Regions from separate parts of the Paenibacillus tundrae genome, predicted to be linked through region 1. Evidence: riboswitches for the same ligand, from Rfam matches in the RefSeq annotation. Region 1 holds a riboswitch; the other holds the start of a gene.

The links. Region 1 has a riboswitch for glycine ahead of gcvT (glycine cleavage system aminomethyltransferase GcvT). Riboswitches for the same ligand answer to the same signal wherever they lie in the genome.
Region 2: linked by a shared signal. The riboswitch ahead of sdaAB (L-serine ammonia-lyase, iron-sulfur-dependent subunit beta) and the one ahead of gcvT (glycine cleavage system aminomethyltransferase GcvT) in region 1 are both predicted to bind glycine.

Annotation. Positions count from the first base shown of each region.
Region 1 is NZ_CP145605.1:4,958,757-4,963,183, forward strand. It holds gene V6W81_RS22290 (hypothetical protein) at 1-364, opposite strand, end outside; gene gcvH (glycine cleavage system protein GcvH) at 780-1,172, opposite strand; glycine riboswitch at 1,513-1,636, shown strand; glycine riboswitch at 1,640-1,738, shown strand; gene gcvT (glycine cleavage system aminomethyltransferase GcvT) at 1,983-3,119, shown strand; gene gcvPA (aminomethyl-transferring glycine dehydrogenase subunit GcvPA) at 3,116-4,427, shown strand, end outside.
Region 2 is NZ_CP145605.1:481,087-485,513, forward strand. It holds gene V6W81_RS02260 (PH domain-containing protein) at 1-640, shown strand, start outside; gene V6W81_RS02265 (MFS transporter) at 697-1,971, shown strand; glycine riboswitch at 2,337-2,462, shown strand; glycine riboswitch at 2,467-2,602, shown strand; gene sdaAB (L-serine ammonia-lyase, iron-sulfur-dependent subunit beta) at 2,715-3,404, shown strand; gene sdaAA (L-serine ammonia-lyase, iron-sulfur-dependent, subunit alpha) at 3,394-4,332, shown strand.

The sequences.
Region 1 (4,427 bases):
CTCTCATATTGTGATCTGCTGCGTATAACACCTCAGTGGACAATTGTGAGTTGACGCTTAATGCTGTTGCGAGTGACGCTGCCGACACATATCCCCCTAATACAGGTGAAATTTTGGTCGCAATGATCGGTGCAATCGTTTCTGCCAGAATGGCTGTGTTACTGGATAAAGCTCGCATGTTCGCTGCTAAATCTTTTACTGTGCTTTTGTCCATGGTGTAGGTTGCAATCGTTGAATACTGAGGTTGGGGAACTGTGCCAATGTAGTCACTTGCAGAAGCTTGATTCAGAGTGACAGGAACCAGCGGGTACACAGCCGCCGTAACCATCGAAGCTAGCAACACTTTTTGAATGATATTTTTCATAGACTTGTACACCTCCACATGTTGTTAAATTCTAAATTCAAGAATGCTGTCGTTCCTTGCTTATATGTCATTATAGACGCTTCAATACGAGAAACAACTGTAATCCGTGAATTCAGGATGATAGCCCCAAATGAGATAACGTCATTCAATTGCTGTACGTTCATCCATCAACTTCCATGTCCCATAGGCAATCATGGGCATCTTTTCTGCCTTTGAAACTATAGTTATCCTTACCAAAAATAGGGACTTAGTACCTATCCATTTATCAGGAAATAATATCCTTTCTATGCTTATTCAGCACGGCAAACCACAACAAAAAGCACCCTCGTGATTCAAAGCTTCCCCAAAAGGCGATTACTTTGTTCCACAAAAGGTGCTCATATTTATTATAGGTCTGTTCAATTACATTCGAAGTTTAATCCTCGGTATGTTTGCGATAAGCGTCCGCGTTCATGAGCTTAGATAAGGCTGCACTCAAATCCCCATTTACCCGGATCTCAATCATCCAACCTTCTTCATAAGGAGAGCTATTTACAAGCTCTGGTGCATCTTGTAATGCATCATTGATCGCAATAATGGAGCCGCTAACCGGTGAGAACAAATCAGACACCGTTTTGACAGATTCAATCGTACCAATGCTCTCTTCGGCTTGTACACTGGATTCAAGATCAGGCAATTCAACAAACACAATGTCACCCAGCTGATGCTGCGCGAACTCGGTAATACCAATACGTACGGTATCCTCCCCTACGGTCTGCACCCATTCGTGCTCTTCACTGTACAGGAAATCACTTTTCAATTCGCTCATCGATATCCGCCTCGCTTTTCATTAATGAGTGCATGCGTTCTTCAGCCATTCCTTTTTCCCAGAACATAGCGTATGATATTTTCGATTCAAATGTCAAGATATCTCACAATTTATTTGTATTCCACTACTAAAAAACAAGCTCATCAAAATACGAACTTACATATACTAGTTATTATTGGAATAGTAAGCGCAGTCTTTTAATTTATCCGAACATTAATTTATATTTAATCATTAATATTCGTATTTATTTAAAAACCGATGACATTGTTCTTGACATTACTATGCAATTCGCGTATTAATGGAAGGAGTAAAACTGTTTTCGTTGTGTGCAATATCGCGGATGAATGTAAAGGGAGAGATTACCCAAACACCCGAATCTGGATGTTCATGCGGTAACGCCGAAGGAGTAAACCACCCGACAAGCGGGCGGTGAATCTCTCAGGCAAAAGGACTTTTACGGGACGCAACTCTGGAGAGCATCTACCCGCCCGGTAGGGCGTTACGATCACCCAAGGGGAAACCTGCTGCATTGGCGGCGGGGTAACTCTCAGGTACCAAGGACAGAGCCTAAGAATACAGCGTGCTTCTGGCATGCCGGTTCTTTGGCCTGTCCTTTTCCTTTTTCCCAAAAAAAGATGACATCAGGAACCAGACCGTGCGGCATAACGCATCTCAGAAGTACGGCTTTAAGTAAGACTAATATTCATTAATCAACATACTTATACCATTTTTAATAACGATCATGTTCTTTCAATGATAATCCATATGCAACACATTCAGCCGCTTGACGGCTAATGAAGAGGTGATTCGATGTCTGATTTACTTAGAACTCCACTCTTTCCACTCTATCAGCAGTATGAAGGTGTACGTTGCATTGACTTTGGCGGCTGGGAGCTGCCTGTACAATTTAGTGGCATCCAGAAGGAACACGAGGCTGTTCGTGAACGCGCTGGACTGTTTGATGTATCCCATATGGGCGAATTCACCGTTCAGGGTGAGCAAGCGGAGGCTTTTTTACAGCAAATGACCACGAATGACGTAACTGCACTTGTTCCCGGTCAGGCACAGTATACGTTGATGTGTTATCCCGATGGCGGTGTGGTGGATGACCTGCTCGTGTATAAGCTAGAGGAACAGCATTATATGTTAGTGGTTAATGCCTCCAACATCGATAAGGATTGGGCATGGTTGGTAGAACATCTTGCTCCTGGGGTAACCATGACAAATGACTCTGAGCAGACTGCCCTTCTAGCACTGCAAGGTCCATTGTCTGTTGATATTCTCACAAAAGTTACGGACATCAATGTAGCTACTATTGAGCCGTTTCGTTTTGTACAGAATGCGGAAGTCTGCGGTGTAAAATTGCTGTTATCCCGCACCGGATATACCGGCGAAGATGGCTTTGAACTATATGTTCCAGCAGATCAAGCAGCTACGGTATGGAACGGATTGATGCATGCTGGGGAGGATCACGGATTAGTTCCGGCTGGGCTTGGTGCACGGGACACCCTACGCTTTGAAGCAAAATTACCTTTGTACGGACAGGAATTATCACCTACGATCTCCCCGCTGGAAGCTGGGGTTGGTATGTTTGTGAAGCTGAATTCTGGGCCTTTTATCGGACACGACGTATTATCCCAGCAGAAAAATGATGGGCCTGCTCGTAAATTAGTCGGTATCGAAGTGCTGGAGCGTGGAATTCCACGTCCCCATTACCCTCTTTACGCGGATGGTGTTCAGATTGGCGAAGTAACGACAGGCACACAATCCCCTACGCTGAAACGGAATCTTGGGTTAGCCCTCATTGACAGCAAATATGCTGCGCTAGGTACGCCACTGGAGATTGAGATTCGTGGCAAAAAACTAAAAGCCGAGGTCGTAAAGACCCCTTTTCATAAACGGACACGCACGCCTAAGACACCTACTCAAGGAGCTGATCAAGCATGACCAAGCACCGTTACATTCCTATGACCGAGCAGGATCAGAGCGCTATGCTGGCAACAGTTGGTGTAGACACGATTGAAGATCTCTTCCGAGATATCCCGCAGGAGATTCGTTATCAGGGCGAGCTTCCCGTATCCTCTAGGTTAGATGAATATGCTCTTACACGTCATATGTCCAAACAAGCTGGAGCCAATGCCAACTTCGAGACACACGCAAGCTTTCTTGGTGCAGGCATCTATGACCACCATATACCTTCTGTCATTAATCATGTAATCTCCCGTTCAGAATTCTATACTGCATATACACCGTACCAGCCTGAAATTAGTCAGGGCGAACTTCAAGCTATATTTGAATTTCAATCATATATTTGTGAATTAACAGGCATGGCCGTGGCCAATGCAAGTATGTACGATGGTGCGACAGCTTTTGCAGAAGCAGGGAATTTGGCAGCAGCAGCTACTCGCCGTAAACAATTGATCGTATCCCGCACCGTCCACCCGGAAGCACGCCAAGTATTGAAAGCCTATGCTCATGGTCTAAGTCTCGATATCGTCGAGATCGGGTATCAGAACGGAGTAACCGACTGGGATGCCTTACAAGCTACTATTTCAGAAGATACAGCCGCAGTCATGATTCAAAGCCCGAACTTCTTCGGTGCCATTGAACCGATTCAACAAGCAGCTGACCTTGCTCATGCACATAAAAGCCTACTTGTTGTCAGTGCCAATCCAATATCACTTGGACTGCTAGAAGCTCCTGGCAAGCTTGGGGCTGACATTGTTGTCGGCGACGCTCAACCTTTGGGAATTGCCGCATCACTGGGCGGGCCAACATGTGGATATTTTGCTGTATCACAGGCTCATATGCGCCGTATTCCTGGTCGAATCGTAGGTCAGACGACTGATCGTAATGGCAAACGCGGCTTCGTATTAACGCTTCAGGCACGCGAACAACATATCCGCCGGGAAAAGGCGACGTCTAACATTTGTTCCAACCAAGCCTTGCTTGCACTCAGCGCATCCGTGTACATGTCCACATTGGGAAGACAGGGCATGATCGATGTAGCCGATCTCAATTTGCAGAAGAGTCATTATGCACTCGAAGTGTTCAAAGCTATCCCTGGTGTAAAAGCAACCTTCAACGCACCAACGTTTAACGAGTTCGTCATTCAATTGCCTGAAGGAACAAACGTTGATACCCTGCAACTAGCATTGCTGGATAAAGGTTTTATCGGTGGTTACGAACTCGGCCGGGAGTATCCCGAGCTTGCCGGACATATGTTAATCGCAGTTACGGAGCGACGCACCAAAG
Region 2 (4,427 bases), 2.1 Mb from region 1:
GCATGTATTTTCACCTACCAAGGTGCAGGCAGTAGCTATTCGAGAAGGACTGCTGCGTCAACCATTCGGGTATGCGGAGGTTGAGATTTATGTACTGACTTCCGAGAAGGAGAAAAAAATGATGCTTCACCCGCTGCTACCCATGCGTGAAGTGAACGAACTGCTTGCAAGCATCGTGCCACAATATGAATTACAAGCAGATATAGCGAAGCCGCCGTCACGGGCGCTATGGCTGTTTCTCCGTTGGAAACTGCTGATTGCCATGCTGGTTGGAATCGCAGGAACGATATATTTTGGCATGGTGGGTATGGGGTTATTCTTACTACTGCCTGTGTTCGGTTTGTGGGGATATGCACGCTACAGGGATGAAGGGCTGAACATATATGGGAAGCAATTGTTGATCCGCCATCGGCAGATCTCCCGTTTAACCGTGTTAATGCGCCGCCCCCATGTGGTTACAGTGAATGCTATAGCAACATCCCGTCAACGTGCTAGGTCATTACTAACCGTAGAGGCAACATTAATGGTAAACCGTGGCGGCTGGAAGGCGACCTTCTTGGATCAAGCTCATGCAATTGCCGTCCAGAATTGGATGTATCAAGCTGCTCAGTACGCTGTACGCAGTAAGCCTAAGCCGTGACTAATCAACGAATAGGTACTTCTTCTTTCAATTAAAAGTCGAGGGGGAAACGACAGATGGAGAACAGCCAGGAGCGGATAGAGCAGCCTGGTAACAAGCCTGGTGGTTGGAAGCATGCTGGACTGTTATTGGGTGGGGTTGGCATATCTAATCTGGGTGATTTCATATACATTGTGGCTATCAACCTGATGGTGTTGAACATGACGCAATCTCCAGCGGCTGTAGCGGGATTATGGATCATCTCGCCAATCGCCTCAGTATGCACCAAGTTCTGGTCAGGCAGTGTTATTGATCGCTACGATCAACGCCAGTTGATGATTGGTGCGGATATTGTGCGGGCATTGCTGGTAGCCACACTTCCCTTATTTTCAAGTCTGTGGATGATGTATGCTGTAATGTTTCTAATTAGTATGTCATCCTCGATATTTGTACCCTCTTCCCAGGTGTACATTACTCGGCTTGTACCGGCTGAGCGGCGCAAGCGATTTAATTCGATGCAGGCACTCATTAGCTCGGGAGCTTTTATTACGGGGCCTGCTGTAGCTGGTGTATTATTGTTCTATTTATCCCCCGCAGTAGCGATCTACGTGAATAGTGTTTCGTTTGCCGTGTCCGCTCTGATTCTTATGCTGTTACCGAAACTGGGTATAGGTGAGCAGAGTGGTGGGAAGTCGAGATTGTCACCACGGATCATCGCTCAGGACTGGCAAGCTGTGCTGAGGTTTAGTCGCAAGAGCGGTTACGTTGTCGGGATATACGTCATATTTCAGATTGTTCTCGTCATTGGTATGTCGCTGGATGCACAGGAAGTTGTGTTTATTCGTCAGGTGATGAACTTGTCTGAATCTCAATATGGGGCATTGATGAGTGTTACCGGCATCGGTTATCTAGTCGGTTCGTTGCTTGTCACCCTGCTCGCCAAACATATTCCGATCCGTCATATGATGGGGATTGGCGTGCTTATGGTCTCGCTTGGTTATTTCCTATTTGCACGCTCGTTTTCCTTCGAGCTGGCAGCGTTCGCCTTTATCCTGCTTGGATTGTGTTCGGCACTTGCCAACACAGGTCTGGTCACCTTTTACCAAAATAATGTTCCAGTAGATCTCATGGGCAGGATGAGCAGTGTCATTGGACTGATGCTGAGCGCGCTTCAGGTAGCTTCTATTTTGATTGCAGGGGTAGTGGCAGAGTATCTATCTCTTCGTCTGGTGTATACGGTTGTCTCGGCAGCGATGATGTTAGTGGCACTTATTTTATGGATTACTAGTTTGCTTCCTTCAAGAAGTTCATATTATCAAGAGGCTGTGACAAAGAGTGCGACAATGAAGTAGGTTAGACTGAAGTTGAAGAACGAACGGCATAAGTGAGATAGCTCGACAAGAAAGAAAGAAAGTAAGTAAGTAAGTAAGTTGGAGCAGGGGTGTGTCGTATGGGGCGATTCAGAGAGAAGTTTGCCTGAATACCCGAACCTTAGGACACACCTGAACATACATAGAATTAACAACAGAGATGTAGATAAATGAGTAAGTTGAATACAACGATGTGACAAAAGTTCACAGTAGTTAACGCTTACATGTGGTGGAGAGACAACAAATCGTTAAGTTTATTGACATGAAACTTGCGGTCGATTACTCTTAATGAGTAAGATTATGTTTTCGTCGGATGACTAAATGTTTTATGATTTTAATACAGCGAATGATAACGAGCGGGAGAGACCTGTGCGAGCTGAGTAAGATGGCCTGCGATCAGGCACCGAAGGAGCAAGCTGCCTGCGCACCCGGCGCGGCGGTTAATCTCTCAGGTAAATGTACCATCGTTGGACGCAACTCTGGAGAGTGCGCATGATGCGCCACCCAAGGGGTATATGATTAAACAGCCTGGTACAGTATGTGTAAGAACAAGGCATGCACTGTATCGACTGAACGCTGTTGATCATGAAACTCTCAGGTATCGAGGACAGAGAGAGGGCTTAAGGCCTTCTTCTGTCCTTTTTTGATGTCATCATTCAGTAATAATGGAACATTATGGTTGAGTATCTGGATGGACATGACGAATACAAATGGAGGGTTTTTGGATGCGTTTTAAAGATGTTTTCTCAATTATTGGTCCGTCGATGACAGGACCTTCAAGTTCACATACGGCTGGAGCGGCGAGGCTCGGCAGAATAGCTCGTCAGTGGTTGGGTTGCACGCCAGAGCGCGCCCGGCTGACATTATACGGATCGTTTGCCGATACGTATCAAGGACATGGTACAGATCTTGCTCTCATTGGTGGATTGCTTGATTATGCGACAGACGATCCGCGAATACCAGATGCTGAAGAGTATGCAGAACAGGCGGGTATAGAGGTTGAGTTTTTCACAAGTGGCCTGCCTGCGCCCCATCCCAATACGGTCAAAATTGAGCTGTGGCACGGTGACCGTGAATGTTCATTGATCGGTGCGTCCATTGGCGGCGGCAGTGTATCGGTGCACGCGTTGAATGATTTTCGCGTCCAGATCAGCGGGGAGTTCCCAACATTGGTGTTGCGTCATGCTGACAAAGCAGGAGTGCTCGCATCTGTCACGTCTACGATTAGCTCCTCAGGCGTGAATATCGGCTATATGCAGGTAGACCGGAAAGCTCGGGATGGTGAAGCCTTGACTGCAATGGAGATGGATGGGGCACCAGACCCGGATATGTTAAGCCGTTTGAAGTTGCTGGATCATGTGCTGGATATTCGTGTAATAGATTTGAAGAAGGGAGTGAGTCCAGATGCGATTTAAGCATTTGCATGAACTGAATGCGATCTGCACGGCTGAATCCAAGACCATTGCTCAGTTGATGATTGAAGAACAAGTCCAAGAGACGAATACACCGGAAGCAGATGTTGTGCAGCAGATGTCGGAATATTATCAGGTGATGAAGGAAGCGGTTCATAAAGGGCTGAATGAAGATACGGTGTCCCGTAGTGGTCTGACTGGTGGAGACGGCAAGAGGATGGCGGAATACATTCGTAAAGGAGAGACTTGCTCAGGTGATGCTTCGGCACTTGCGATGGCGTATGCCCTGTGTGTCTCTGAAGTTAATGCATCCATGGGGCGAATTGTTGCTACCCCTACAGCGGGTTCGTGCGGCATTATTCCAGGTGTGTTCATCAGTTCCCAAGAGCGTTTTGGCTGGAGTGACGAGCACCTGGTCAACGGACTGTTCTGTGCTGGAGCGATCGGTTATGTAATTGCGAACAATTCGTTTATCTCCGGTGCTGAGGGTGGCTGTCAGGCTGAAGTGGGCTCTGCGATTGGTATGGCAGCGGGTGCTATGGTGGAGCTACGTGGAGGCACGCCAGAGCAGGTCGTTCATGCGGTTGGTTTGGCGTTAAAAAATACACTCGGTCTCATCTGCGATCCAGTCGCAGGTCTCGTCGAAATTCCTTGCATCGTCCGTAACGGACTAGGAGCCGTAACCGCTCTAGCGGCTGCTGATATGGCGCTTGCCGGAGTACGTAGCGCCATTCCGTCAGATGAAGTCATTGATGTCATGCTTGAAGTAGGTAGTGCTATGCCAAGCAGGCACCGGGAGACAGCTCAGGGGGGACTGGCTCAGACCCCGACAGGTCGGAAAATGATGGAGAAGCTTGCTAAACCGAAGGCAAAACGTGCACCGGAACCAGAGTTAGAAACAGACGGGGCAGCGGATTCTGCTTCAGAATAACATAGGAAGAGGCGCCTAGCAGCGTAGTAACCTTCTGCTGGCGCCTCTTTGGCGTACATGGGTTCGAAACGAAAAGCTGGCATAAGGGTAGTGTT